One region of the Macrococcus psychrotolerans genome, then DNA from elsewhere that is predicted to be linked to it. Evidence: predicted binding sites of a transcription regulator. Region 1 holds the regulator's gene; the other holds the start of a gene.
The links. The regulator Rex, encoded in region 1, represses fermentation and respiration genes when NADH is low (regulators of the CRP and FNR family bind a similar motif). The targets are predictions, from matches to a motif close to TTGTGAAATATTTCACAA.
Positions count from the first base shown of each region.

Region 2: a site for Rex is predicted at 6,690-6,707, ahead of QA539_RS00830 (nitrate/nitrite transporter). Genes of this name have one in related genera too.

Region 1 is NZ_CP124591.1:1,762,274-1,777,695, forward strand. Features, by position in the region: gene QA539_RS09200 (phosphate--AMP phosphotransferase) at 1-1,257, opposite strand, end outside; gene QA539_RS09205 (M3 family oligoendopeptidase) at 1,392-3,083, shown strand; gene QA539_RS09210 (LPXTG cell wall anchor domain-containing protein) at 3,148-4,071, opposite strand; gene QA539_RS09215 (VOC family protein) at 4,291-5,139, shown strand; gene QA539_RS09220 (MurR/RpiR family transcriptional regulator) at 5,294-6,151, opposite strand; gene QA539_RS09225 (GH32 C-terminal domain-containing protein) at 6,287-6,988, opposite strand; gene tatC (twin-arginine translocase subunit TatC) at 7,057-7,812, opposite strand; gene QA539_RS09235 (twin-arginine translocase TatA/TatE family subunit) at 7,873-8,061, opposite strand; gene QA539_RS09240 (redox-sensing transcriptional repressor Rex) at 8,074-8,706, opposite strand; gene QA539_RS09245 (ABC-F family ATP-binding cassette domain-containing protein) at 8,858-10,777, shown strand; gene tsaD (tRNA (adenosine(37)-N6)-threonylcarbamoyltransferase complex transferase subunit TsaD) at 11,172-12,179, opposite strand; gene rimI (ribosomal protein S18-alanine N-acetyltransferase) at 12,176-12,598, opposite strand; gene tsaB (tRNA (adenosine(37)-N6)-threonylcarbamoyltransferase complex dimerization subunit type 1 TsaB) at 12,610-13,272, opposite strand; gene tsaE (tRNA (adenosine(37)-N6)-threonylcarbamoyltransferase complex ATPase subunit type 1 TsaE) at 13,253-13,714, opposite strand; rRNA gene rrf (5S ribosomal RNA) at 13,846-13,960, opposite strand; rRNA gene QA539_RS09275 (23S ribosomal RNA) at 14,059-15,422, opposite strand, start outside.
Region 2 is NZ_CP124591.1:158,021-173,442, reverse strand. Features, by position in the region: gene moaA (GTP 3',8-cyclase MoaA) at 1-449, opposite strand, end outside; gene mobA (molybdenum cofactor guanylyltransferase MobA) at 430-1,041, opposite strand; gene QA539_RS00865 (MoaD/ThiS family protein) at 1,042-1,275, opposite strand; gene QA539_RS00860 (molybdenum cofactor biosynthesis protein MoaE) at 1,280-1,720, opposite strand; gene mobB (molybdopterin-guanine dinucleotide biosynthesis protein B) at 1,707-2,186, opposite strand; gene glp (gephyrin-like molybdotransferase Glp) at 2,180-3,424, opposite strand; gene moaC (cyclic pyranopterin monophosphate synthase MoaC) at 3,487-3,963, shown strand; gene QA539_RS00840 (MogA/MoaB family molybdenum cofactor biosynthesis protein) at 3,964-4,464, opposite strand; gene QA539_RS00835 (ThiF family adenylyltransferase) at 4,476-5,465, opposite strand; gene QA539_RS00830 (nitrate/nitrite transporter) at 5,476-6,633, opposite strand; gene QA539_RS00825 (hemerythrin domain-containing protein) at 6,786-7,292, opposite strand; gene QA539_RS00820 (response regulator) at 7,309-7,959, opposite strand; gene QA539_RS00815 (sensor histidine kinase) at 7,970-9,001, opposite strand; gene QA539_RS00810 (GAF domain-containing protein) at 8,988-9,446, opposite strand; gene narI (respiratory nitrate reductase subunit gamma) at 9,481-10,155, opposite strand; gene narJ (nitrate reductase molybdenum cofactor assembly chaperone) at 10,148-10,726, opposite strand; gene narH (nitrate reductase subunit beta) at 10,719-12,269, opposite strand; gene QA539_RS00790 (nitrate reductase subunit alpha) at 12,259-15,422, opposite strand, start outside.

The DNA.
Region 1 (15,422 bases):
ACGCCAGTCTTCATCTGTTATCTTCCATTGCTTCTCAGGGGTAACTTGTCGTTCTTCAAAGCGTTTCAACTGTTCATCTTTATCCAGAACAAGGAAGAACTTAATCACAATGGCACCTTCTATCGTCAATGCTTTCTCAAATTTATTAATCTCATCGTATGCGCGCTGCCATTCTTTATTCGTTGCGAAGCCTTCCACACGTTCAACGAGTACACGTCCATACCAGCTGCGGTCGAAGATTTCGATATGCCCGCTTCTCGGCACATCTGTCGCAAAGCGCCATAAATAGTGATAGCTCAGTTCTGTTTCAGTTGGTGCACTGATGGCATTCACTTCGTATCCTGTTGGATCCAGACTTTCACGGACACGTTTAATATTACCGCCCTTACCTGCAGCGTCCATGCCTTCATATACGAGCATCAGAGGAATTTTACGTTCATACAGTGCATATTGAAGTTCACGGATACGCGCCTGTAATTTCGGTAATAGTTCTTTATATTCTGCTTTAGACATATCATCCGACGTATCCTCGAACATGTCTGTTGAGAAGTCTTCTGTAAAGGCGCCGTCTCGTTCATCTTGCTTAGATTTCTCTTTAGCTTTCAGCGCTTTTTCAAGTCGCTTAATGATGACTTCGTACATTTCATTGACTGCTTTACCACGTTCTGTATAGTCGATATGTGTCCATGGTGCAATCTCTTCTGTCGCTTTCATCAAATCAATCATACCGTCCTGGTAGACTTTGGTCGGAATACTCGTTTCATATTCCTGAGCTTTCCAGCGTGTCAATGGATTCTTCTTCGTCTGCTCTATATGCTCCTGACGCTTTTGTTCATTTACTGATAGATAAAATTTAATAATCACATAGCCATCATCTGACAACATCGATTCAAACCCTTTAATTTCCTGCGTTAATAAATCATAGTCTTTAATGATATCTTTCTTATAGCCATGCTCTTCAAAATCAAGTTTCTGGGCATACCAACTCCTAAAGAACAGCGTTACCCCGCCTTTTTTCGGAATGTTGTTCCAATATGGGTACAGGAATGGATAGCGTAATAACTCTTCATCCGGACGTTTCGTCGCATAGAAGTTTGTATATTTTGCATCAAGCGTCAGCAAGAGTTCGTTAGATAGTCGTGACTTTCCTGAAGCTGGTATCCCCTCAAATACAATCATAACCGGAATGCCTGCTTCATGTGTCTTTCTTACGAGCTCTGCTGTCGTAAGCTGTAACTGTTTATCTATTTTCGTCATATGACCCCTCCTCAGCGTATTAATTTAATTATACTATTAAATAACAGATTTTTAAGAATTTTTGTATTTCATTATTTCGATTATTGAAGTATTATTAGAATAGTAAGAAAAATCAGACAATGAGGAGCAGCTATATGACAACATTCCAAAACTATAAATATGAGCGACCTGACTTGCATGCAGTTGACCAATCTATCGATCAGTTACTTGAACAGTTTGAAGCAGCATCATCTGCTGAAGCACAAATAAAGCTGATTGATGAGATTAACGTAGTAAGAAAGCATCTTGATACTGCAATGAATCTTGCTTACGTGCGTGCTTCAATTAATACAAATGATGCATTTTATTCTGAAGAGCGAGATTATCTGGATGCACATGGTGGAGAAGTCATTCAGATTGAATCCAAGTTCTATAATGCACTTGCAAATAGTAAATTTAAAGATGAATTGCGTGAAACCTATGGTGACCAGCTGTTTGATCTTGCTGAGCTGTTCGTGAAACAGTACGATGATTCAATCAAGGATCTCTTGAACAAAGAAAATAAAATCTCATCTGAATATAGTAAGCTCGTTGCTTCAGCAGAAATTGAATTTAAAGGTGAAACATACACGTTCGCTCAGATGGGACAATTTCTCGATTCTGCAGACAGATCCGTACGTAAGGAAGCGAAACTTGCAATGGAAGAATATCGTGCTGCGCAGTTAGAGCAGTACGATGCAATCTATGATCGACTCGTTAAAGTACGTCATGAAATCGCAACGAAACTGGGCTTTAAGAACTTTATCGAACTTGGTTATGTGCGTATGAACCGAGTGGATTACACACCTGACATGGTAAAGAGATATCGTGATCAGATTCATAAGCATGTTGTCCCAGTTGCACAAAGTTTGTATCAGTCTCAAATGAAGCGTAATGGATGGGATAGCTTAAAGCCATACGATGAGAACATTGTGTTCTTATCAGGGAACGAGAAACCAAAAGATGATGGGAAAACAATCTTAGAGAACGGTCGTAAAATGTATAAAGAGCTCAGTGCAGAAACAGATGAATTCTACCAGTTCATGATGGACCGCGAACTGTTTGATGCAGAAGCGAAGAAAGGGAAAGAGGCTGGAGGTTACTGTACGTTTATCCAAGACTATAAATCGCCGTTTATCTTCTCTAACTTTAATGGAACAGATCATGATATTACCGTACTTACACATGAAGCTGGGCATGCATTTCAAGTGTACCGTTCACAGGACTTAATTCCGGACTATTTATGGCCGACGCACGAATCATGTGAAATTCATTCAATGAGTATGGAGTTCTTCACATATAAATGGATGGATCTCTTCTTTAACAACCCAGATAAGTTCAAATATAAACATATCGGGGATGCCATCAAGTTCTTACCCTATGGTGTGGCCGTTGATGAATTTCAGCATATCGTCTATGAGCATCCTGAATTAACGCCGCAAGAACGTCGTGCTGAATGGACGAAGCTTGAACAGAAGTATCTGCCGCATAAAGATCATGACGGAATCGCGTCTTTAGAAAGCGGTGCATTCTGGCATCGTCAAGGTCATATCTTTGGTTCGCCGTTCTATTATATTGACTACACACTTGCACAAGTTTGTGCCTTCCAGTTCTTCAAACGTTCAACAGAGGATTTTGAAGAGGCATGGAAAGATTATCTGCACATCTGTGATATTGGTGGGTCATTACCATTCAATAAAATTGTTGAAGCGGCAAACTTACGCTCTCCATTCCAAGATGGTGCATTAGAAGATACGATGACTTTCCTTGAAGATTATCTTGATGAAATCGATACGAGCAATTTTTAGTTCACTATAAAGATATCCCCATCGATATATTGTATCGATGGGGATATTATTTCATTGTGATACGTTATAATCTTCTTAATAAGATTAATCCTGATAACAACAAACTCACAGATGCTAATACATACATGAAGACATTTTCACCTGTATCGGGCAGCTCAGAATGTTTTTTTTCTTTTTGTTTTTGCTTTGAAGTCGTCTTTGAATCCTTGTCTTGATGGTTTTTTTTAGATTTACCAATTTCACGTGTCACGAGGTCACACACTTGTTTATCAAGCACTGCATAATACGCTTCGCCATCTGTTGGTTTAAACTTTCCCGGCTTAATGCCAAGCAAATCATCATCTTCTTCAAGAGAAGGATGTTCCGGCTCACTATCACTAGGTTCTACTGGACTTACCGGAGTATCAGGCAACTCAGGAATATCAACTGTGCCTGCTGACGGTTCATTTAAAGGTGACTTCTCTCTCACCGATTGATTATCACTATCTTGTGGAGGCGTTATTACTGAATCTGTAAACTCTTCACCTATAGGTGATTCTATCGGTTCTTGGATTGCTGGATCCTCTGTTGTTGGATGTTCTGTTGTTGGATGTTCTGTAACGGGATATTCTGCTGTTGGGCGTTCAGTCGGTTGATCGACTTCAACTGAAGGTAATTCTGTCGTTAATGTCTGTTCTTTGGATGGTAATACTGTGGTCATTGTTTCTGTTGTTGGTGCTTCTGTTGTTGGTGCCTCTGTTGTTGGCATTTCTGTTGTCTCATCATCCTTGATAATTTCAGTAGACAAGATTTCAATTACCGGGCTTTCTGAACTTTTGTCTTCAGTCGATTTCAATGAAGATTCGGTATTTATAGATTCTACTTGCTCACTTGATGGCTGTTCTACTGTCACTGAGTTATCTGCTGCTTCAGTCAGCGCTGCATGGTACGACGTTAAACCGAACGTACATACCAATGCCGCAACAGCTTTCACCTTAAATTTGTGCATTTTTAATTCCTCCAATTTCCACTTAGATTAATTATAATGGAGAATGTACACTTTTTCTATGATGAGGATGCATTGTTACACACATTTAACATTTCATATATAAATGAAACATATCAAAATCTAATGCCAGAAATGAATGTTTTGCAATTCTAACAAATTTTAGTATAATTAATATATCAAATATAAAATATATATAATACATTGTAAAGAGGGATAATAATGGAGAAACAATTCTTTTCGAAAGACACACATATTGGTGCTGTACATCTTAACGTTAACTTTATGGATAACAGCGTAAAGTTTTATCATGAAATATTAGGTATGGATATTATCGAGCATACCCCTTCATTTTCAGCACTTGGGGTTAATGATAGCGTTCTGATCTACTTATATCAGACGAATCATACGCGTGTTCAAACTGCAGGGCTGTTTCACTTTGCACTATTAGTTCCTTCTCGTGCTGCGCTCGGCAATATTTTCTACCACCTCATTAAGACTGAATATCCGTTAGCAGGTGCGAGCAATCATGATGTTTCAGAAGCCATCTATTTGCAGGACCCGGAAGGTAATGGGATAGAGATTTACAGAGATGTGCCAAGCAATGAATGGCAGTTTGACCCAAATGGTGATATCGTCATGGGTACATCTGAGATGGATTATGCAGCTGTTATTGAAGCGAATCATAACCGTCCATTCGATGGTATGCCGAAGGACACAATCATCGGACATATGCATCTATCAGTCATTGATTTAAATCAGTCCATTGCATTCTATAATGAATTGTTTGGATTAGATGTAATGACTCGCTATGGTAGTCAGGCGGCATTTATGGCAACAGCCGGGTATCATCATCATCTCGGATTAAATACATGGCAACATCAGACCGAGCGCGCGCGTCTTGACTATCCAGGATTAAGGAAATTTGATCTGAATATCCCCAACAAAGAAGACCTCCAGCACTTTTTAGAAACATTATCAGAAAAAGGATTAACTCAGTCAAAAGACGAGAATTCAAATATTATATATGACCCTAGCGGCATTGGAATTAGAATAATGACAAAAAATTAGAAGTGTAAACTATGGGATTATTTAAGAAAAATATAGCAAGCTTTTTAGGCACTATGAGAAGAATGAGGACCGTTTCATCATAAAAAATAAAAGCATCTATAAAAAGCTGCAGGTATAGCACCGATAATTCGGTACATACATGCAGCTTTTTATATTATAAGTTCTCTTGTTCGTGCGTAATTTTACGTGTTTCATTTAAATTCTGCATATTAGATAATACTGTATCCTTTAAATACGCACAAACTCTTAAATAAAGTACGTCCACAATTGTAAGTTGTGCTGTACGTACTGTCATATATCCTAAATTGATTTCATTTTCTTCTTTCGCCATCGCAAGTACAATATCCGCCATACGAATAGCAGGAGATGAGAACTTTTGTGTTAATAATATAATCTTAATCCCTTTCTCTTTTGCATATTTACAAATATCTGTAATAACCTTATTCTTACTTGTTTCAGATGTAATGAATAATACATCTCCTGCTTCATAGTGTCCTAATAATGTAATCGCAGATAAAAGATCTGTTGCCAGAATTGCAGACTGATCAATATTCATCAGCTTTACATGCAAATCTGTCGCAACAACTCTTGAGTTCCCGACGCCAAAGATCATAACGCGTTTTGCACTTGTAATTGCCTGGGCCGCTTCATCAATCACTTTAGCAGAAATGACCTTCTCTGTATTATAAAGTGCTTGAATTGTATTGTTGAAGACTTTCTCTTTCATTACTTCTTCATCGTCTGTTAATTCAATCTTCGTCGGTACCTTTTTATCTGCAATTGTGTGAAGTTCACGTGCGAGCTCCACCTTAACCACTTTAATCCCAGATAATCCAAGACGCTTACTGAAGCGTACAATGGCTGCTTCACTTGTATTTGAAAGATGTGCAATTTCTTTGATTGGTAAGTTGACCACCTTTTCAGGGTACTCAATGACAACGTCGGCAATCCTTTTTTCAACTGGTGTAAAGCTATCGTACATCTTTGTAATTTGACCTAATACTGAATACATAATTTCAGCTCCTTACATCTTATTCAATTAATGTTATGCCCTATTTAATTTCAATTCGCTAGCTTCACTTCAGTATAAATATACTATTTGCTGAAAACAATTAAAACAAAAATTTTCTAAAATTTGTGGATGTTTTTATGCATCCTTTAAATCATACTTCCATAGCTTCAAATAAACATCCCCATGAACCGCCGATGTTCTAATGCCATCTGCTGATTCTGATGTATTAATACGCGTGGACATTACTGCTTCTCCATCATTGATAAATATCTCTATCGTCTGTTTATGAACAATGCAGTGTAACTTTGTCAATGGTTCGTGCAACGTAATAAACTTTGTATAGGGTTCATCAATCAAACCACTATCCGAACGATCCACAGTAAATATTCTTTTCTCTGTGTCATAGATCAATACCGTGCGCTCTTTTCTTGAAACACGTAATTCAAGTATATATTCTAAGGCATTATTCTCTATAATCTCAGCGACAAGTTCATAATTATTGCCTTCATAAGGATGCAGGCGAACATTCTTCCTTGTGGCGTAACCTTCTGCTGTTTCAAGTTTGCCTTGCCTACTAGAAGAAAGCAGTGGCCGTTGTCTTAGCTGTCCGTCCTCGATTGACACAATCCTTGGTGTAGCAAGTACATCACCAATTCTGCCGATTAATAGGCAACGGTCTTGTTCATCCAGCATAAAGGTGACGGGCTGATAATCGAATCCATGGTCAGCAATATTATAATTCAATTGTGATGGATACACATCTAACTTGCTGCCGACTTGCGCTTCAAGTTCCTCTAATTCCTGCTCTGTTAATGGCACTATCTGGGATTCCTTCATCATAATTCTCCTTGAAATATATTACTTATATTCTATCAGAAAATATAAAAAAAGAAGTAGCTTTGTCACTACTTCTCAAGTTCTTCTTCAATCAGTTTCTGTTCACCTTTTAAATATTGTCTATAGCCGATCTTGCTTATTTGGATACTCACTTCATACAGCAGTAACATCGGCACAGCGAACATTAAATACGTCATAAAGTCAGCAGGTGCAATTAATGCGGCAAAGACAAATAAAATAAAATAAGCATACTTACGGTTCTTACTTAAGAACATCGGTGTGACGATACCAAGTCGTGTTAAGAACAGTAAAAGAATCGGTAACTGAAAGACAAACCCGAAAGGCAGCGTAAAGCGCAGCATTTCGTTAAAGTACTCTCTTACACCAATCATCTGGTTGACACCAATCTCGCTTGCGAGCCCTAACGTAAAGAAGATGAGGTAAGGAAATACTAAATAATAACTGAACAATAGCCCAGCAAGAAATAATATAATACTGATCGGAATATATGCTAACGTAGCGCTTCTTTCTTTGGGATGCAGTCCGGGTGAGATAAACGCCCATATTTGATACAGAATAACAGGCGAGATTAAGATGAGTGCAATTAACATAATCACTGTAATATAAATTGTCAGCGGATCACTTACTTTAAAGTAATGTAAAGTAATTTCTTTTGGCACATCATCCTTCGTCAAGTACTTTGTGACCGGCTTTCCGAAGTAGAATCCGACGATAACTCCTGCTACTAAGAAGTAACAGACTGTCATAATTCGTTTACGCAGTTCTTCTAAATGCTCAACTACTGTTAAATCATCTTTATTCATGTAAGGAATTGACCTCCTCATACAAAAAGCGGCACTACATCGCCGCTTTAAAATTTCAATTTATTTGATATCTTTGTTATCTTTATCTTCGTGATCCTTCATGATGCCATCTGTTGCATCTTTGAATTCTTTAAGAGATGTTCCCATGGCACGACCAAACTCTGGTAATTTCTTAGGGCCAAAGATAATTAAAGCGATAATTCCTAGAAATATAACAACTGGTCCTGATAATGCTAAACCTAAAAACATATATTTATCCCCCTAATGATTTTTCATAAAGAAAATTAATGATTGTAATTCTACGCCGAGATCAATGTGATGTACATGTACTCCGCTCGGTACATTTAAACGTTCTGGTGTAAAGTTTAATATACCTTTTATTTGTGCTTTTGTCACTCTATTTGCGACGTCTTGAGCAACACTACCTGGAACCGTTAAGATAACGACTTGAATCCCTGTAGCTTCTACAACCTTCTCAAACTCTTTCATATCCTGAACTTCAATCTTGCCAATCTTACGACCGATCGCTTCATCATTCACATCGAATGCTGCTGTTATCTTCATTCTATCATTAATCGAGAAGTTGTAGTTCACTAGTGCTGTTCCTAAATTACCGACACCGATAATCGCGACCTTCGTAATCATATCTTGCTGTAACGTCGTCTTAAAGAAATTTAGCAGGAATTTAACGTTATATCCGTATCCTTTCTTGCCAAGTTCTCCAAAATAAGAAAAATCTCTGCGTATTGTTGCAGAATCAATCTGTAATCCTTCACTTAATTCCTTACTGCTCACTCGTTCAACATTTGAATTATATAACGTATTAACAAAACGATAATATAAAGGAAGTCGTTTCAAAGTGGCTTTAGGAATCTTGATTTGGTCCTTCGACATCCTATTCACCCGTTTCTATTTTTTGTGATAACTTTCACATCGATATAATTATAACATCTATACTAATAAATGACTATGTGAAATTATGAATTAACGATAAATGATTCCCACTGATATCACACTACTGTACAATAAAAGAGAGGTGAACAAAGTGATACTATTACAAGCTAGTAATTTAACAAAATCCTATTCAGGTGAAAATATATTCTCAAATGTAAAATTTGAAGTTAAATCCAATGACCGTATAGCCATTGTCGGCAGAAATGGTGCCGGAAAGACGACATTAATGAAGATTCTTGCTGGAACTGAAGACTACGATTCAGGTCATCTGTCTATTGCTAAACATGTAAATGTTGGTTACTTAACACAGCAGATGACTTTAAATGCTGAAGGTACAGTCTATGAGGCTATGAAGAAACCCTTCTTACATTTAGAGCGCATGCAGCAGGAGTTAAATAACATCGCCACTTACTTAAGTGAACAGAGTGAAGATGCACAGAGTGATGCATATCAAGAGAAATTAGCAGAATACGAAAGACTGCAGCAAAAGTTCGAATCACAAGATGGTTATTTATATGAAACGAAGATCAAATCTGTCTTAACAGGATTAAGCTTCACAGAAGAAGACTTCCATAAGAAAATAGATAACTTCTCTGGCGGACAGAAGACACGTCTCGCACTTGCTGAGATGCTACTTCATAATCCCGACTTACTATTACTTGATGAACCGACGAACCATCTTGATATGGATACAACTGCATGGCTGGAAAATTACTTAACGACGTACAACGGTGCCATCGTCATTATTTCACATGACCGTTATTTCTTAGACAAGGTTGCGAATACAGTATATGATGTCGCGCTCGGACAAGTAACGAAATATGCCGGTAACTATTCAAAATTTATTGAACTGCGTGATCAATTCTATGATAAGATGCAGGCCGAATATGAGCGTCAGCAGGCTGAAATCAAACGACTAGAAACATTCGTACAGAAGAATATTACACGTGCATCGACGAGTGGCATGGCAAAGTCCCGCCGCAAAGTATTAGAGAAGATGACAAAGATCGATATGCCAAAACAAGACGACCACTCAATGAACCTGCGCTTTACTATAGATAAAGAAACAGGAAATGACGTACTGCGTTGTACTGATCTTGCAATCGGCTATTCAACGCCTCTTGCAACCAATATCAACTTTGATGTCTCTAAACAAGACGCAATCGCATTTATCGGCCCGAATGGCATCGGCAAGACAACGCTCATCAAAACAATTGCTAAATTATTAAAGCCTCTTTCCGGAGAGGTTCATTACGGTGCAAACTTGTCGATTGGTTATTACGATCAGAAACAAGCTGAATTCTCATCGAACAATACCGTGTTGGAAGAATTATGGCAGTACTATCCTGCAATGCCTGAGAAAGAAATCAGAACTGTGCTTGGACGTTTCTTATTCGTACAAGATGATGTCAAGAAAATCATCAATGACTTATCCGGTGGCGAAAAAGCTCGACTCCAGCTCGCAAAGCTTAGCCTTGAAAATCATAACGTGCTCATACTCGATGAGCCGACGAACCATTTAGACATCGATGCGAAAGAAGTACTGGAAGATGCACTCATCCATTACCCAGGAACATTGCTCTTTGTCAGTCACGACCGTTATTTTATCAACAAACTCGCAACGAAAGTATTCCATATGGATAAAGAGGGCGGGCGTATGTTCCTAGGCGACTATTCTTACTTCATTGAAAAAGAAGAAGAACGTATGGCCATACTTGCACATCAAGCAGAAGAACAAACGAAATCCGTAAATAAAGAGAACGACTATAACGCATTCAAAGCGAACCAAAAAGAGATCAGAAAGCTAGAGCGACAAAAAGAAAAGCTGGAAACGCAAATCGAAACAAACGAAGAGCGTATCAATGAAATTGAACTCGAACTTACAAAGCCAGAAGTATTCAGTGATATCGAAAAAGCAAACACATTCAATGAAGAACTTATTAAACTCAATAGTGAAAATGAAAAATTACTTGAAAAATGGTCAGACATCGAAATGGCATTAGAAGGATAATTTTTCATTAATACACGCTATTTTCTGAAAACAGATATTCACACAGTTATACACAATAAAAATGTTATATTATAAGTAATCCACAAAGTTATTAGACTTATCCACAGATTTGCAGCAAAAACATATCGCTTTTAATGTGTAAAAAGTACTATTGACATATAGTTATGCACATTTTGTTAACAACTTGTGTACAAGTACGTATGTTCGTGTTTTTTAATCAATATATATTCTATCGGTTAATTTATAATAAATCAGGCATAGCGTGCATGTATGGGAAGCATTATTCTTTCTAAATTATTAGATTTCTATGCTATGATTTTACAATAAAAAGGAAGTCATCCATTACGATGACTTCCTTTTTATTGTGACAGCTACTTTACTATCAACTTTGTAACTATAGATCGATATTTGAACGTCCATTTAAGTCCATCGTTCCAAGCTTGCCTGCAATATATTGATAATAAGCTGCTGCTCCAATCATTGCCGCGTTATCTGTGCATAGATTTAACGGTGGTATTAATAGTTTAACATCATTGCTATCACACATCGTTTCCATACGTGCACGGATGCCACGGTTTGCCGCCACACCTCCACATATAAGTAACTGTTTAATATCATAATCTTTTAGCGCTTTAAACGTCTGTGTAGTTAATACATCAATAACACTTGCTTGAAAACTTGCAGCAACATCTTCTTTGTTGTAGCTGATCCCTTTTTGATTTAAATTGTGCAGTTTATTAATGACTGCACTTTTAAGTCCACTGAAGCTAAAATCATAATCATCCATAATCGGACGTGGAAATTCTAGTACATCTTCTCCACTTGCAGCAAGTCTATCGACATGAGGCCCGCCTGGATAAGGTAAGTCTATCGTTCTTGCTACTTTATCATATGCTTCGCCAACTGCATCATCTCGAGTTTCGCCAATCACTTCAAAAGCCATATGATCCTTCATGAGCACAAGTTCTGTATGTCCTCCGGAAATGACAAGTGCAAGCATCGGGAATGTCAATCGTTCTTCAATATGATTCGCATAGACGTGTCCTGCAATATGATGTACTGGTATCAGAGGTTTACTGTGTGCGAGTGCCAATGCCTTCGCCGCATTTATACCGACAAGCAATGCACCAATTAACCCTGGTCCTTCAGTCACAGCTACAGCCTCAATGTCATCCCAAGTCATATGCGCTTCAACAAGTGCTTCTTCAATAACCATCGTAATATTCTCAACGTGATGTCTACTCGCTACTTCAGGTACGACACCACCAAATCGCTTATGTGATTCAATTTGAGAATTGACGACGTTACTTAATACTTCATAGCCATTACGTACAACACTTGCTGCAGTCTCATCACAGCTTGTTTCTATTGCCAAAATCGTTATATCTTTCTCACTATTCATCGTAATTTCACCCACATCACTTTCGCATCCTCACCAGGACCATAATAGTCGCGTCTAATGCCTCCATAGGTAAAGCCAAGACTTTCATACAGTCCTCGTGCTGCATTATTCTCTACTCTTACTTCTAAACTCATCATTTCACATGTTATTCGTGCATAGTTCATTACATACTCTAGTAATAGCTTTCCATAACCAAATCCTCTAAACTGTTCATTCACTGCAACAGTCGTAATTTGCGCCTGATCTACCACAATCCACATGCCTAGATAGCCAATCACTACTCCATCCAGAACAAGTACAAAGTAGTGCGCAAATTCATTTTTCTCCAGTTCATGATAGAAAGCATCCAATGTCCACGATCCACTCGGAAAGGCCTTTTGCTCAATATCATATACTGACGGGACATCTCCCGGTTCCATCTTTCTAATAACTAATCCTGTTTGTTCAGCCAATTACGTTCTGCCTCCGATATCCTTAAATATGTCGGTTCAAATGTGTGAACGTTCACTGGATGATCTATATCAATTAAACGACGCATTTCAGCACTTCTAGGAATACAATAAAATACAGGACCCTTTAACGTATCTTCGAGTTTCACAGCATCCATCCCTAAGAATATATAAGGTAAGTGCTGGGCCTTTAATTTAGCATTTAATTCATCTATAGAAATATAACAATCCTCTTCAACACGTTCTAATCTAACACCTTTATAACGATACATTCCTGTATACACATGATTTCTACGCGCATCAAATATAGGAATTAACAGGAATTCATGCATCCTTACAGTTGCCGCTAACGCAGCTAAGCTAGATACTGAATATAAAGGGACATTCAAAGTATACGCCAACGTCTTAGCAGCTGTCACACCGATACGGAGACCAGTATAAGATCCTGGTCCTGAAGCAACGACGATGCCTTCAATATCTTTCATCGTTAACTGTGTATACTTCAATAAACGCTCGATCTGACTCATTAATGTAATAGAATGATTAATACGCATACCACTGTTAAATTCAGCAAGTACACTATCACCATCAATAATACTCACGGATAAAGGCTGATTACTCGTATCAATATGCAGTAACTTCATCAATAATCTGCTCCTTTAAGCGATTTCCTCTAGAACCCATCGCCTGAATCTCTATTTCACGTTTTGAATCTTCAATATACTTAAGATTAAGCTCAATATAATCTTCTGGAAGGAATTCTTCAATCATCTCAGGCCATTCAACAATTGTGACACCATCTCCGTAGAAATATTCATCAAATCCAAGATCATCTTCCGCACCTTCAAGACGATAGCAGTCCATATGGTGAAACGGAAGCTTACCTTCGTACGATTTTATAATATTAAATGTAGGAGAAGTAATCTTCTGTTCTATACCAAGTGCTTTCCCAAAAAATTGGCTGAAAGTCGTCTTACCAGCCCCTAGATCACCATGGAGCAACAACACGTCCCCACGCGTAACAAGCGTCGCAATTGTTTGTGCGAGACGCTCTGTATCTTCAATTGAATTTATCGTTATTTTCATGTAACACACTCACTTCAATTTATTTTAAATATCTATTATTGTAACACATTTAATTTACTTAAATTAAGACATAAAAAAAAAGAGACCTAACAGGTCCCCAATGTGCGGCTCATCGCATCCATTTATATATTGCCCGGCAACGTCCTACTCTCGCGGATCGTAAGACCAACTACCATCGGCGCTAGAGAGCTTAACTTCTGTGTTCGGTATGGGAACAGGTGTGACCTCTCTGCCATCGTCACCAGACAAATGAAAGAATAAATAGTTTATACTTTCAAAACTAGATAAAGTAAGTAAGATATATTAGATTCTACCCGGCAATCCCGAATAAAAAATCTATAAAATTGATTAAGTCTTCGATCGATTAGTATTCGTCAGCTCCATACATTACTGTACTTCCACCTCGAACCTATTAACCTCATCATCTTTGAGGGATCTTATAACCGAAGTTGGGAAATCTCATCTTGAGGGGGGCTTCATGCTTAGATGCTTTCAGCACTTATCCCGTCCATACATAGCTACCCAGCTATGCCGCTGGCGCGACAACTGGTACACCAGAGGTATGTCCATCCCGGTCCTCTCGTACTAAGGACAGCTCCTCTCAAATTTCCTACGCCCACGACGGATAGGGACCGAACTGTCTCACGACGTTCTGAACCCGACTCGCGTACCGCTTTAATGGGCGAACAGCCCAACCCTTGGGACCGACTACAGCCCCGGGATGCGATGAGCCGACATCGAGGTGCCAAACCTCCCCGTCGATGTGAACTCTTGGGGGAGATAAGCCTGTTATCCCCGGGGTAGCTTTTATCCGTTGAGCGATGGCCCTTCCATGCGGAACCACCGGATCACTAAGTCCGTCTTTCGACCCTGCTCGACTTGTAGGTCTCGCAGTCAAGCTCCCTTGTGCCTTTACACTCTGCGAATGATTTCCAACCATTCTGAGGGAACCTTTGAGCGCCTCCGTTACTCTTTAGGAGGCGACCGCCCCAGTCAAACTGCCCGCCTGACACTGTCTCCCGCCACGATAAGTGGCGCGGGTTAGAAAGTCAACACAGCCAGGGTAGTATCCCACCAGCGCCTCCACGTAAGCTGACGCTCACGCTTCAAAGGCTCCTACCTATCCTGTACAAGCTGTGCCGAATTTCAATATCAGGCTGCAGTAAAGCTCCACGGGGTCTTTCCGTCCTGTCGCGGGTAACCTGCATCTTCACAGGTACTATGATTTCACCGAGTCTCTCGTTGAGACAGTGCCCAAATCGTTACGCCTTTCGTGCGGGTCGGAACTTACCCGACAAGGAATTTCGCTACCTTAGGACCGTTATAGTTACGGCCGCCGTTTACTGGGGCTTCAATTCGTAGCTTCGCATACGCTAACCACTCCTTTTAACCTTCCAGCACCGGGCAGGCGTCAGCCCCTATACTTCACCTTACGGTTTTGCAGAGACCTGTGTTTTTGATAAACAGTCGCTTGGGCCTATTCACTGCGGCTCTTCAAGGCTTGCACCCTAAAAAGCACCCCTTCTCCCGAAGTTACGGGGTCATTTTGCCGAGTTCCTTAACGAGAGTTCGCTCGCTCACCTTAGAATTCTCATCTTGACTACCTGTGTCGGTTTGCGGTACGGGCACCTAATTTCTAACTAGAGGCTTTTCTTGGCAGTGTGAAATCAACGACTTCGCTACTATAATTTCGCTCCCCATCACACCT
Region 2 (15,422 bases), 430 kb from region 1:
ATTTGTTCTAATATTTGATCCGCACTGATACCACGTCCATTTACCGCTTCAAATGTTTCATCAAGCGCGTCTAAACTGACATTTATGCGACGTAATCCAGCATCATATAATGCTTGTCCGTGCTTTTTCAGCAACAAACCATTCGTCGTTAAACCGATATCTTCTATACCTTCTATCGCTTGGATTTCGCGTATTAAGTCCGGTAAATCTCTACGCAATAGCGGCTCCCCACCTGTAATCCTTACTTTCTTGACACCGAGCTGTGCATATACTTTTGCAATACGCGTCAACTCTTCAAAGGACAGTAATTCATCTTTCGGCAGAAAAACATAGTCATCACCAAATATTTCTTTCGGCATGCAATATGTACAACGGAAGTTACAGCGATCTGTTACAGAAATACGCAGATCTCTAATCGGGCGCCCTAATTTATCTGTTATTTGTTTCATTTGTCACCCTCCTTACGTTCTGTAAATCAGTCTTTGTATTAATATTAGCATACCATTCGCTTTCGTCGCTTACTTCTGAAACAGGAACAAACTGTGCCTCAACCGTCAATTGTTTTAATGCATAACGCTTTTGTTTCATACTCTCTTGTATAACAGGTAGTAACGAACGATGATAAATCGCAATTGTGCGATGTACTTGTAAGTCATCCTTATAACACAGCACATTTACATTTCGTGTATTAAAACAACTAATAAGATAGTCTATTGCTTCTGTTGTTATAAACGGTGTATCAACAGAGACGACGAAGTAACTTTCTGAAATACACGTTTCCATTACAGTGTATATGCCTGACATCGGGCCACAATCCGCTTCGATATCCGTTACTACGTGCATATCGAGTTGCTTCTCTTTAATTTCCTCTTCAAAGTATGAAGTCCTCTGTTTATTCGTGCTCAGAACAATGCACGATACGGTACTTTCTTTAAATGCTTCATATACATGCTCGTAAAATGGCTTACCATCGATTTTGTGAAGGGCTTTATTGCTGCCAAAGCGTGTAGAAGCACCTCCTGCTAATATAACACCGATCATTTAGCCACCACTAACAGGTGGAATTAATGCGACAACATCATCATTATGAATTACATCTTCGTCGCGTACAAACTCTTCATTAACAGCGATTTGAAATTGCTCATCACGTATTACCGGATACGTTTCATATAAATGCTTTCTAAACTGACTTACTTTAACAGGCTCAGCAAACGAAAACTGATCTTCTGTGCGATCCAGTTTTGCTTTAATATGTGCAAAATATAATACTTTCATCATATCACCCCTTATAATTCGGATGGTAACCTCTTTGGCCACCCATCCACTGTTCTCCGTCTTCCCATATTTCTTTTTTCCATATCGGAACAATCTCTTTAATGCGTTCAATCGCATATTCATTTGCTGCATAACTATCTTTGCGATGCGGACTCGATACACAAATCACCACTGCTATCTCTGATACTTCAAGATTACCGATACGGTGAGCAATACTTACTATCGTCTCCGGCCATTTCACGTTTATTTCCTGACCGATCTGTTCTAATTTTTTCTCTGCCATTGGAATGTATGCTTCATATTCCAGATACTCTGTTTTAACACCTTGTGTCCATTCTCTTACGATACCGGTAAACACACATACTGCACCTTGATGTGGCGTTACCGTCATCTTTCTATAATGTTCAACATCAATCGGCATAGTTACGACCTCAAATTGTTTCACGTGTATCACCTACCCAACTTTGTATGAATTTCTTTATCACTTGTTCACTATCAACGGATGTATCTACCATCAGTTTAATATTTTGTAACTGAGATAGCATCTCTTTATCTTCAGCATTGTTGTAAAGCACAATTTTATCGTAATGTGCCTGCTTATAACCTTCTACTAGCACAATATCCTTACACGTTACTTCTTCATCGATAATAGTCTGGAGTTCAATCGATTCATTCTTTCTTAGCTTATGAATATACGCATATCCCTGGACGATGCTTTCATCTGCTCCGTTCTCTATATATGTTATATGATCACGAGTTCTTGGAATATCTATTTCCTGTCCACCAATTTCACCGTGATGTTTAATAACAGACACTTCATAATCGAGTGTTTTCAATTGCTTAATAATACGATTCATCGTTGTTGTTTTTCCAGACTTTTTAAATCCAACGACTTGCAATACTTTTACCATGATGAATCCTCACAAGAAAGTTCTGTTAACAGGACATCTACAGTGTCACCTTGTTTAAACCCTCTCGTTCCCCCAGGTAAAACAATCATGCTATTGCTTTTTGCGATGGCGATCACTGCATTACTCTTATTAAATCCACTCGGCGCTACCGTCATATTACGGTAATCTAAATCCGCTCTTATAAATCTTGTAAATGGATTTGCTTTCGTGAAGTCTTCTGCAAGCGTTGCTTTAACCACAGTCGGATATACTTCGCTCTGACCCATCATTTTACGCAGTACAGGCTTCGTATATAGCTCAAACCCCGTGTAACAAGCGCTCGGGTTACCCGATAATCCAAAAAGAAATTTGTCATGACTTACCGCTACAGTTGTTACACTGCCTGGTCGCATCGCAACTTTGTTGAATAACACTTCTGCTGAAAGTTTGTTATATATTTCAGGCATGAAATCGAAGTCACCAACACTCACACCACCCGTAGTAATTACGATGTCATGTGCATCCAGGGCATCACGCACTACTTCGTATAGCGCATCGAAGTCGTCACCATGAACACGATAGTCTTTCACTTTAATACCCATCGCTTTACAAAGTGATGCAATCATCGGTCCATTTGAATTTCTAATTTTCCCTGGTGCAAGTGATTCATTCATTTCTACAAGTTCTGATCCAGTAGCAATTAGTGCAACAGTCGGCTTATGGTAAACGTTCACGTACTCATACGAGAAGGTCGCCAATACTGCGATTACACCTGCAGTAATTTGCGTTCCTTTCGGAATAACAACTTCACCTTGCTTACATTCTTCACCCTGCCTTGAAATATTTTCACCAGGTGTAAATGGTTTTCTAAGCGTAAAACCCTTTTCTATGAGCGACGTTTGTTCAAGCATAACGACAGCATCTGCACCCTCTGGAATTGGCGCACCAGTCATGATACGTACTGCTTCGTTGTCTTTTAGTTGTGCGTCACTTACATGTCCGGCACCGATATGATCGATAACTTTAAATGCCTTACGCGCATCACCACTTGCACCTTCTGACGCTTCACTTACAATCGCAAAGCCGTCATATGGCGACTTATCAAACATCGGTATATCATATGTTGCAATAATATCTTCAGCTAATGTATAGCCTAAACTATCGGTGTAATACTTATTCGTTACTATTTTATATTTAGCATGCTGTAAACATTTATCTATCGCTTCTGTAACTGGAATGGGTGTACGTTTTTCAAGCATCGTTATCCTACTTTCTCTAAATGTAGTATGATAGTTATAGTATACAAAAAGGAAGTGAAATGATGAACAATTTAACACACTTTAATGAACAAGGACGCGCTAAGATGGTAGATGTATCAGATAAACCTACCTCAACACGCACTGCTGTTGCTAAAACTTCGATTAAAGTAAACGCAGTCATTTATGAGCAAATCATCAACCACAAGAATAAAAAGGGCGATGTGCTTGGCGTGGCACAGGTGGCAGGTATTATGGCTGCAAAGAACACCGCACAAATTATCCCGATGTGTCACCCACTAAATTTAAGTGGTATCGATATTGCCTTTGAATGGGATACGATTGACGGTTATGAAATATTAATCACTTGCACCGTTAAAACGACCGGACAAACAGGTGTTGAAATGGAAGCTTTAACGGGTGCAAGCGCGACGGCACTTACAATATATGATATGACCAAAGCAGTTGATAAAGGTATGATTATCGGTCCAACTTATCTCGAACATAAATCTGGTGGCAAAAACGGCGATTTTAACCGTTAATTACTTATTAAGCTCATGCACAATGTGATGAATCTCTTGTGTAATGAGCTTTTTCATTGCGAGATTTACAGCACCAACTGATCCTGGTATCGAGAAAATTACGGTATTATCTTTCGTACCACATAACGCACGTGAGAGCATCGCTCGTGTACCTACATCTTCTGTATAGCTTAAATAACGAAATATTTCACCGAAACCTTCCAGTTCTTTATCGATAACAGACTTCACTACTTCAATCGTAACATCACGTTTTGCAATACCTGTTCCACCTGTCGTAATAATGACATCCACTTTATCATGCAGTAATTTCATAATGCTCGCTCGAATATCAGCCTGGTCGTCTTTAGCAATCAAGTAATGTTCACGTGAAACATCGATTTCAATACTTTTTAAATGTTCAACAATTGCCTTTCCGCCCTTATCCGTAGCATAATCTCTCGTATCACTTACTGTAATGACACCTACATTTAATTGTTTACGCACATCATTTGAATGTTCCATACTAATCGCTCCTAACCAAATAGTTGATGATAAACTGTCTTGCCTTCCGCCATCGATTGAACTTCATGAATAAGCATACGACCACCTCTAAACCGTACAATCGGATAGCCGTTAAAGTTAAACCGAATAAAATAAGGTGTTTCCTGCACGGTAATAGACAATGATTCTAAATGTTTTAACAATTCTTCATCACTAAACTGTGTGGTAATTTGAACAGTATCTCTCCCGCATAACATCGTTTCATGTGTACGTTTATGCAGTTCTGGATATGTTGCTTGTCCTCCGCACGTCATACACTCATCATCATACATACGAGAAAATTTAAGGGCTGTATGATCCATCTGCCATACATCACCAAACACTAATTTCGCATCAAACGGTGTCCCTGTTAATAACTTTAACGCATACGCCATCTGAAAGCTCGTTGCCATACTTACTGCAGGTTCTATAACACCTACTGTATCACAGGTTCTATTCATGATTGGTAACATACCCATCACACAATTAAAACACGGTGTTTCACCTGGAATGAACGGACATGCCACATAAGTCGACTCTACACACGCACCATAAATCCATGGGATATTATATTTATAAGCGAAATCGTTAATTAACAATCGCGTTTCAAAGTTATCTGTTGCATCTAATATACAATCACATTGCAAAAACGCCGCTTCTAGAAGCGGCGCATCAAGATGATCGATGTAAGTTTCGATTTGTATATCACTTCGGATTGCTTTTAATTCTCTTTCACAAGCAATCACTTTAGGTGTCGAATCAACTGCATCTTGTTCCTTAAATAGTGATTGTCGTTGTAAATTAGAAAGCTCAACATAGTCGCGATCAACAATCACAATTTTATTTACACCGCACCTCGCCATGGATTCTGCAAGATGTGTACCAAGTGCACCGCACCCTACAATCCCGACAGTCTTTTGAGATAATCTCTCCTGACCCTCCTGGCCGATACCATAAAATTTTATTTGTCTGTCATACCGCATATGTCATCCCCTAATTTCTGCCTTCTTTTTTGTCCATCCAGAACATTGTTGTTAATGCAATTATACCAAACACTGCGAGGAAGGCAAAAGCTGGTTTATTCGTTCCAAAGTTTGCAGCACATGCCGCAATGACTAGCGGTGGAAAGAATCCACCTAATCCACCCATCATCGAAACAATACCGTTAACAATACCTGCTTGTTTAGAGTAATATGTCGGAGCCAATTTAAAGATTAAGCCATTTCCTAACCCCGCACATGCTGAAATAACTAAACATCCGGCAGTAAAGAAAGAGATTTGATGGTTAATCGAAAGCATTGCTGCACCAATAATAAGACCAACAAACACAACTTTAAGGACATCCATAGCACGTAACTTGTCACCCAGCACGCCACCAATTGGGCGTAGTAATGTGGCAATCGCGATAAATATACCTGTACGTATTCCTGCATCAACTTTATCTAATCCAAAGTTATTAACCAAGAAGTTCGGCAAGAACAATCCAAATGCTACAAATGAACCGAATGTAATGAAGTACCAGAAGCTCAGTAAATACAGTTTATACTCTGGTAATACACCTTTAATCTGATCCATTAATGGTTGTTTTACTTTCGGCTCATCTTTATCTCCTAATAAGAAGTTCAGTAGCGCAAATAATGCCATAACTACTAAATAAGATTTAACAGTGTTGCTCCAGCCAATTGCATTCGCAAGCGGTGGTGCTGCGAACGCTGATACAGCAGTTCCGATATTCCCCATTCCATAAATACCATTCGCTAAACCATGTTTTTCTTTCGGGAAATATTTCGGAACACTCGTAACACCTACAGAGAAGATTGCGCCCCCAACACCTAAGAAAAGGCCTGAAATCATCAGCATCGTAGTAGACTGTGCTAAACTAAGTAAGAATACTGGAATCAATAAGAATATAAACGAGAATAAGAATACCTTTCTTGCACCGATTAAGTTGGCATAATAACCAAGTGGGATACGCAAAACTGAGCCAAGAATAACTGGTATCGCTAAAATAATTGCTTTCTGACTTTCTGGAATGGTAAATTCTTGTGACATAAATGGCATAAGCGGTGCAATGATTGTCCATGCCATAAACCCTGCAACTAAACTTAACGTCTGTAAGGGTAACTGTACTTTACTTGTTGATTTGTCCATTTCTTTCACCTTTTTCATTAGTTTGTGATTTACTATACAAAACTATTGTAAGGCGATTGTGATACATTTAACATTGGGGAATTCCCCCTATAACTGAGTCATTTCCCTATATAAAGAGAGAACTAGAACTCTTTCAAGTTTTAGTTCTCTCTTTATATAATCTTTGTATTCAATACCTCTAGAAGCATTTCTTCATCTTTTATCTTAAATACCTTTTCCGCCATTGTGAACAGTACACTCTCTTCCTTATACATGTGCACCATACAAATTTCGTAACCTTCGTTCAAATCATTCAACAGGAGATTAATATCTTCTACACTCAGTTCCATCATATTTGTAACACCGTTAAAGTGATTAAAATATTGTGCCATCTCATCATGCTCAGCTTCAATTGTCAGTATCGGACCTTGATCTGTTCCAATATAACTTCCTAGAACAGGAAAGAAAAATCGCTCTTCTTTTGCCTGGTGCTTATCAAGTACCGGTAAAAACTCCGACACTTTTTCTTTTAATAACTTTAGTTTATGATATTTTGAAAGCATCGCTTCTGTAGCTTTCACATCCATCATGATTTGATACCATTCATGTAATAGTGAACGCATCAACATGTGTTCATTCTCTAAAATACGCAGTGCTTTCATCTTTGTTTGAAATTGCATCGTGTCACTACCTTTTTTAAAATTCAAGTAATTTTTTCTTAAGTGCGTATTCTACAAGTTCCGGTTTACTTTTAAGCTCTAGCTTATCCATGATTCTTGCTTTATGTGCTTCTACAGTTTTTACTGAAACATATAACATTTCAGCTATTTCTTTATTACCATAACCTTTCGCAATTAAAGGTAATATCTCTAATTCTCGTTTTGTTAATATTTTTAAATGATCATTTTTCGCTGAGTACTCTGTATCATGGTGTATTAATTCATGCACGAGTGACGTTGCCATCTTAGGATCGATATAAGTTCCCTCTTGATAGACCGTTCGCACTGCTTTAATCAATTCTTCGTCTGGAGCATTTTTCAGAATATAGCCGTTTGCACCATTTTTGAGAACATGAAACAAATACTCTTCATCATCATACATCGTCAATATCAGTATCTTTGTCTCAGGAAATGCCTCTTTTATTTTACCTGTAGCAATTAATCCTGATTCTCCTGGCGGCATACTTAAGTCCATAATCAGTACATCTGGTTTATATTGCGAGACCATTTGGAAAGCTTCCATACCATCTGCTGCTGTTGCAACAACTTCCATATTGTCTTGATAGTTCAAAATCATCGAGAATCCCGTACGCACAACTGCATGATCATCTGCAATTACAATCTTCATATTTATCCCCCTAGAGTGGGATGGTTAACGTTACAAACGTACCTTTTCCTGTTTCGCTATTAATCTCAACATACCCATTGACGATAGCCGCACGTTCTTGCATACCAAAGAATCCGAGTCCGGATCCTTTTGGTGTATCTCCTGGTGTAAACCCATCTCCACTGTCGCTAATTTCTACTGTTAATTCGGTTTCATCTTTTTGTATAAATACATTTACTTCATCGACATTCGCATATTTTAAGCCATTCAGTATTGCTTCTTGTGTAATTCTGTATACTGCTGTTTCTATCTCATTAGAAAAACGAATGTTGCCTATATTCTCATCCATATTAACTTCAAGACCATAGCTCTTTTCAAGTTGCTTAAAATGAGAGTTAAATGCTGCTACTAAACCAAGATCATCTAAAGAAGAAGGCCTCAACTCTAAGGATAGATTGCGTATATCATCCATTAGTCGTGCGATTGAACCTTCCATCATCTGAAGATGCTTCTCTTTCTCTTCTTCAGTCTTATATTTCATCAAACGAATGTCAACTGATACATTAAGCAACTCTTGAATCACACTATCGTGCAATTCTCGTGAGATTCTTTTTCTTTCATTTTCCTGCGCACTAATAATTTTTTGTGTAATTGTTTTCTGATGAAGAATTTCCTGCGTTTTTATTTGCTGGGAAATATTTTGCAATGTCAGTACTTTAGTGCCGTTATTTTCTTTTAGCACGACGTAAGATGCTGAATACGGTTTAGGCTCCCCATTTTCATCTTTTAGAAATAATTGAAACGACTGATTATTTTGTTCACGTTTAATAAAACAGTCTCTGCACTCCATTATTGCATTTTCACTTGTAACTCCTAAACATGTGCGACAAAGATTTCTTGTCAGACCATCAATATTGTCATGTAAATCAATCACTTTTTGAGCGGCTTGATTCATTGTGAGTATATTGTTCTTTTCATCTATAAATATGATGAGTTCATCGGTATCGTTATAAAAGGCATCAACCAATCCATCATCATTTATTTCACGCTCAAGTTTCGACACTATTGATCACATCCTTACAATAAAAAGTACCGAGTCCTTGCTCAAGACTTTTTTTGAGCTGTTCATGCATCGTTAAAGTAAACGGACGTTTACTTCTATTCCCAATAAGAAGTACAGCTGCAACTTTATTGTATTTCCATAATGGTACAGCGATAAAACTCGTTAACTTTTCAAAACGAATAATCGGAAAATCAAATAGGTGTGCATTCAAACTACTGGATTCAATATCAAGCTCAATCCAGTCTCGCCCTGTTTTAATTACGATACCGGCGACACCCTTACCTTTTTTTAGTTCAATCTTCTTGTAACGTTCATTTGTTTCACCCGAAACATGGCGCCAGTGAATATCTGTCTGTAAAATTAAATCAGAAGGCATCGCGAGTCCGATAAAATCTACATTCAGTGATTCTCTAAGCTGGTCTATCATCGCTTGATAATCATGCATCATTTACACTCCTTTGCCTTCTGATTATAACTTATTATTTATGTTTACGATATATAATGTGACTGCGTCCGACATAGTTTACAGGTACACTCCATACATGGACAAGACGAGTAAATGGCCACAATGCTGTAATTAAGAATCCTGTGATTACGTGAATCTTGAAAGATAATGGAACACCTTCCATATATCCTGCTTCAGGTCTTAATATTAATAATCCGCGGAACCATTCAGAGATTGTATTACGATAATCAAAGTCTGGTAATGTAGCATTCGTTACGATTGTTGAATAACAGCCGATAAATACGATGAATAGTAATAGAAAGTTAACAAGAATGTCTGATAACGAGCTTAGCTTTCTTACGTTTTCATTTGTTACACGACGTGCTGTCAACAATAACATACCAATAAGCGTGACGATTCCGAAGATGCTTCCGATATATACGGCACCGATATGATATAAATGATCACTCACACCAATTGCACGCAACCAGCTTGCAGGAATACCTAGACCTACGACATGCCCTAATATAACCGGGATAATTCCTAAGTGGAATAAAATACTCCCCCACATCAACGACTTCTTCTCTACAAACTCACTTGACTTTGCCGTCCATGAAAACTGATCATATTTAAACCTAAAAATATGACCAATAATAAAAATCGCAATACACGCATAGGGGAATATTACCCACAATAATTGATTACCCATTTAACGTCACCTCATTCTCATCTTTAATCAAACATGCCTTACATGTTTCTCTTATCGCCAAGATTAAATGATAATATGGGCTCTTAATATGTTCTAATGCTTGCAGCAGATTATACGTACCATCTTCAATGACCATTAATAACAACCCCATGCTTTCCTCTGCACGTTCATCTCCGCGCCAATCCGCTGCATAAATAAATTCACACATTAATGGCAAGAAGTCTGACAGTTCTGATGAAGGCATTTCAAGTCCAAACATTTCATACAATACTTTAAGTCGTGCAAGCATTTGTCCGCGTTCTTTCTTATCCTGGAATTTAACATATGTCATGTATAACGTCGTCTTCTTTTCAAAGTCAAATGTCGACGTATACACTTCCTGAATTTCAGACAAGCTAATTTCATGCATATTATTCCAGTACTGATTGATTGCTTCATAAGCAGGATGATCCTCTGCAAACACCCCGTCGAATTCTCTTGGATGAAAATTTAATTTTTCTGGGTAAATGAGCTGGTGACTAAAGAATCCAAATGCACGTTTATAATCATAAAGTTTATTTAAATCAATCACGCCAAATACCTCCATAGAAGTTATCTTCATAAACTTCTTTACCAGACTTACCAGCAGGTACTGGACCACAACCGTCACAATCTGCGCCGAAGTTATCGCTTGTATAACCCTCGCCACCTTGAGCGCTATACGTATTCATGTATCCTTCTTTATGTGATGTCGGGATGACAAAGCGGTCTTCATGCTTTGCAATTGCAAGTAATCGATACATTTGTTTCACTTGATGCGCTGTCATGCCGATACGGTCTAAACGTGACGCGTCGAAGTCTTTACCACTTGAAACGGCTCTCATGTAACTACGCATCATCGCCATACGTTGCAACGCTTCTTTTACAGTTTGTGCATCTCCTGCGGTTAACATGTTTGCTAAGTATTGAATTGGTAAACGCATCTCTTCAATTGCAGGGAAGATCATATCTGGGTTCTTGATAGAATCTTTACCTTCAAAGTAGTTCATAATCGGACTAAGTGGCGGGCAGTACCATACCATTGGTAATGTACGATATTCAGGGTGTAATGGGAATGCGAGTTTGTATTCAATTGCAAGCTTATATACTGGTGAGTTTTGTGCTGCTTCAATCCAGTCTTGTGCAATACCATCACGCTCTGCCTGAGCAATCACTTCTGGGTCATGAGGATCTAAGAATAAATCGAGTTGTGCTTGATATAGATCTTGCGGATCCTTTACAGTCGCTGCTTCTAATACACGGTCAGCATCATACAGTAATACACCTAAATAACGCATACGTCCCGTACATGTTTCAGAACATACTGTCGGAAGTCCTGCTTCAACACGCGGGAAACAGAAGGTACATTTCTCAGCTTTGTTCGTTTTCCAGTTGAAGTAAACTTTTTTGTAAGGACAGCCAGTCATACAATAACGCCATCCACGACAAGCATCTTGGTCTACAAGTACGATACCATCTTCATCACGTTTATACATTGCACCGCTCGGACAACTTGCCACACAAGATGGATTTAAACAATGTTCACATAGGCGTGGTAAGTACATCATAAACGACTGTTCAAAATTGAACTTAATTTCTTCTTCAATCTTTTGAATGTTTGGATCTGTTGGTCCTGTGATGTGCGCACCAGCTAAGTCATCTTCCCAGTTCGGGCCCCACTGTAAGTCCATTTTTTTACCTGATACTAATGATTCAGCCGTTGCGACTGGTGAATGCTTTTGTTCTTTCGCGTTCGTAAGATTAGCATAATTGTAAGTCCATGGCTCATAATAGTCTTTCATTTCAGGCATATCTGGGTTGTAGAAGATTTTCCCTAAAGCAATTTTAGAAAGTTTAGAACCTGATTTAAGCTCTAATTTTCCTTTGCTGTTTAACTGCCAGCCACCTTTATATACTTCCTGGTCTTCCCAGCGCTTCGGATAGCCGATACCTGGTTTTGTCTCTACGTTGTTAAACCACATGTATTCAGCACCTGGACGATTCGTCCAGGTACTTTTACATGTAATACTACATGTATGACACCCGATACATTTATCTAAATTCATTACCATTGCGACTTGTGCTTTAATCTTCAAGCCAATCAACCTCCTTCATCTTACGTACAGCAACGTAAACATCACGTTGGTTACCAATTGGACCATAATAGTTAAATCCGTAACTAATTTGTGCATAACCCCCAACAAGTTGCGTTGGCTTCAAGTGAATACGTGTTGGCGCATTATGTGAACCACCACGCGTATCTGTAATTTCAGACCCTGGTGTTTGAATATGTTTATCTTGTGCATGATACATGAACATCGTACCACGTGGCATACGGTGAGAAACCACAGCACGAGCTGTAACAAGTCCGTTACGGTTATATACTTCCAACCAGTCGTTATCGTTAATGTTATGCTGTGCTGCATCTTCATTGTTGATCCATACTGTTGGACCACCGCGGAATAATGTTAACATGTGTTGATTATCCTGGTATGTTGAGTGAATATTCCATTTACCGTGTGGTGTTAAGTAACGTAAAACCAAACTATCTACGCCACCTTTAATCTTCTTATCTTTCGTGCCAAATACCATTGGTGGTAATGTCGGTTTGTATACAGGCAGTGATTCACCAAATTGCTGGAATACTTCATGGTCAATATAGTAACTTTGACGCCCTGTTAACGTTCTAAATGGAACGAGTCGTTCAATGTTCGTCGTAAATGGTGAATAACGACGACCTAATTTGTTCGAACCTGGGAATACTGCAGTTGGTATCACTTCACGTGGCTGTGCTGTAATGTTCTGGAATGTAATTTTCTCAGCTGCACGTTCTGCTGAAATATCCTTTAATTCCATACCTGTTTGTCGTTCAAGATCTTCATATGATTTTTGTGATACATGGCCGTTTGTTGCCGATGAAACGTTCAGAATAACATCTGCAACGCGTTTTGCTGTATCAATTCTTGGCAATCCATTTTTCACTGTATCATCTTCATACGTACCCACCATCGAGCGTAATTCATCGTATTCTTCTTTAACGCTGAAACTTACGCCGTGCGCGCCTACTTTACCATTCTCCAGCAAAGGTCCTACTGATATATATTTGTCGTACACTTCCGTATACGTACGATCTACAATCGCAAATCCTGGCATCGTTTTACCCGGAACTGCTTCTACTTCACCTTTAGTCCAATCACGAACAATGCCCATAGGTGTAGAAATTTCTTGCTGTGAGTCATGTGCAAGTGGTGCAGTGACAACGTCTTTGAATGTACCTTTTAAGTGACGTTCTGACATTTCAGAGAACGTCTTCGCGATAGATTTATAGATATCCCAGTCACTTCTTGATTCCCAAAGTGGATCTACGGCTGGATTAAATGGATGAACGAACGGATGCATATCTGTAGAAGATATATCATGTTTCTCATACCAAGTCGCAGCTGGTAATACGATATCTGCGTAAAGTGGCGTTGTTGTCATACGGAAATCAAGTGCTATTAGTAGATCTAGCTTACCTTCAGTATCTTCACGCCATACGACTTCTTCAGGCTTTTCTGTTTCATTAGGTTCAGCAAGTAATCCATGCTTTGTACCTAATAGATGTTTCATAAAGTATTCCTGTCCTTTTGCTGAAGAAGAAATTAAGTTAGAACGCCATACGAATAATGTTTTCGGGTGGTTCTTCTTATTATCGGGATCTTCTACTGCAAATTTCGTTTCACGTGATTTCACGCTTTCAACTGCACGTTTTAATATTTCTTCATTCGTAAAGTTGCCGGCTTCACGCGCATCTTCTCCGAACAGTAAACTGTTCGTATCAAACTGCGGATATGACGGTAACCATCCCAGACGTGCAGCAAGCACGTTATAATCTGCTGGATGCTGATGTTTTACATTCTCTGCAAGTGGTGATGTTAATGCATCTACACCAGATTCTTCGTATTTCCATTGATCAGTAGCAAAGTAGAACCAGCTCGTTGCGTTTTGTAATCTTGGTGGTCCTTGCCAATCTTTTGCGAATGCAATTGTGGACCATCCTTCAATCGGACGACATTTCTCCTGACCGACATAATGTGCCCAGCCTCCGCCATTTACACCTTGTGTTGCACATAATGTAACTAAGTTTAATACTGAACGGTAAATTGTATCTGAGTTAAACCAGTGATTTATACCCGCGCCCATAATAATCATTGAACGTCCACCAGTGTCGATTGCATTTTGTGCAAATTCACGTCCAACTTGAACAACGATGGATGGTTTTACACCTGTAATCTTCTCTTGCCAAGCTGGTGTATAGATAGAACTTTCATCATCATAATCTTTTGCTTCTAAATCTGTGTTAAAACGGTTTACACCATATTGAGACAACATTAAATCATAAATTGTAGCAACATATTGTTCTGTACCATCATCAAGCGTGACTTTCTTCGCTGCAATCGGACGTTTGAATGTTCCATTACCTGCGTTATCAAAGAACGGGAACACAACCTCAACAACTTCATGACCTTTATCTTTAATAGTCATTGCAGGATCAATTTTTGTACCGTCTGCTGTTTCTAATTTAATATTCCATTTCACATCTTTTTCCCAGCGTTGTCCCATCGTACCGTTAGGCACAACGATTGATTCCGATAAATCATCATATACGACTGGTTTCCACTCACTATGCTCAGAAGTATCTCCTAAATCACTCGAACGTAAGAAACGTCCTGCTTTCAATGTATCTTCATGTTTATCTAACATAATTAAGAACGGCATGTCTGTATATTGTTTTGCATACTCAATAAACATCGGTTCCTGACGTTTTTCATAAAACTCATCAAGTATTACATGTGTCATACCCTGTGCAAGTGCTGCGTCGGTACCAGGATTCGGTGCTAACCAGTTATCTGCAAACTTAACATTTTCAGCATAGTCTGGTGCTACTGATACAACTTTCGCACCTTTATATCTAACTTCTGTCATAAAGTGAGCATCTGGTGTACGTGTTAGTGGTACGTTAGAACCCCACATAATAATATATCCGGCATTATACCAGTCACTCGATTCTGGAACATCTGTCTGCTCACCCCAAATTTGCGGAGATGCTGGCGGTAAATCTGCGTACCAGTCATAAAACGATAACATTTCCCCACCCAGTAACGAGATGAAACGCGCACCTGATGCATATGAAATCATACTCATCGCAGGGATTGGCGTAAAACCTGCGATACGGTCTGGACCGTATTTCTTGATCGTATAAATTAATT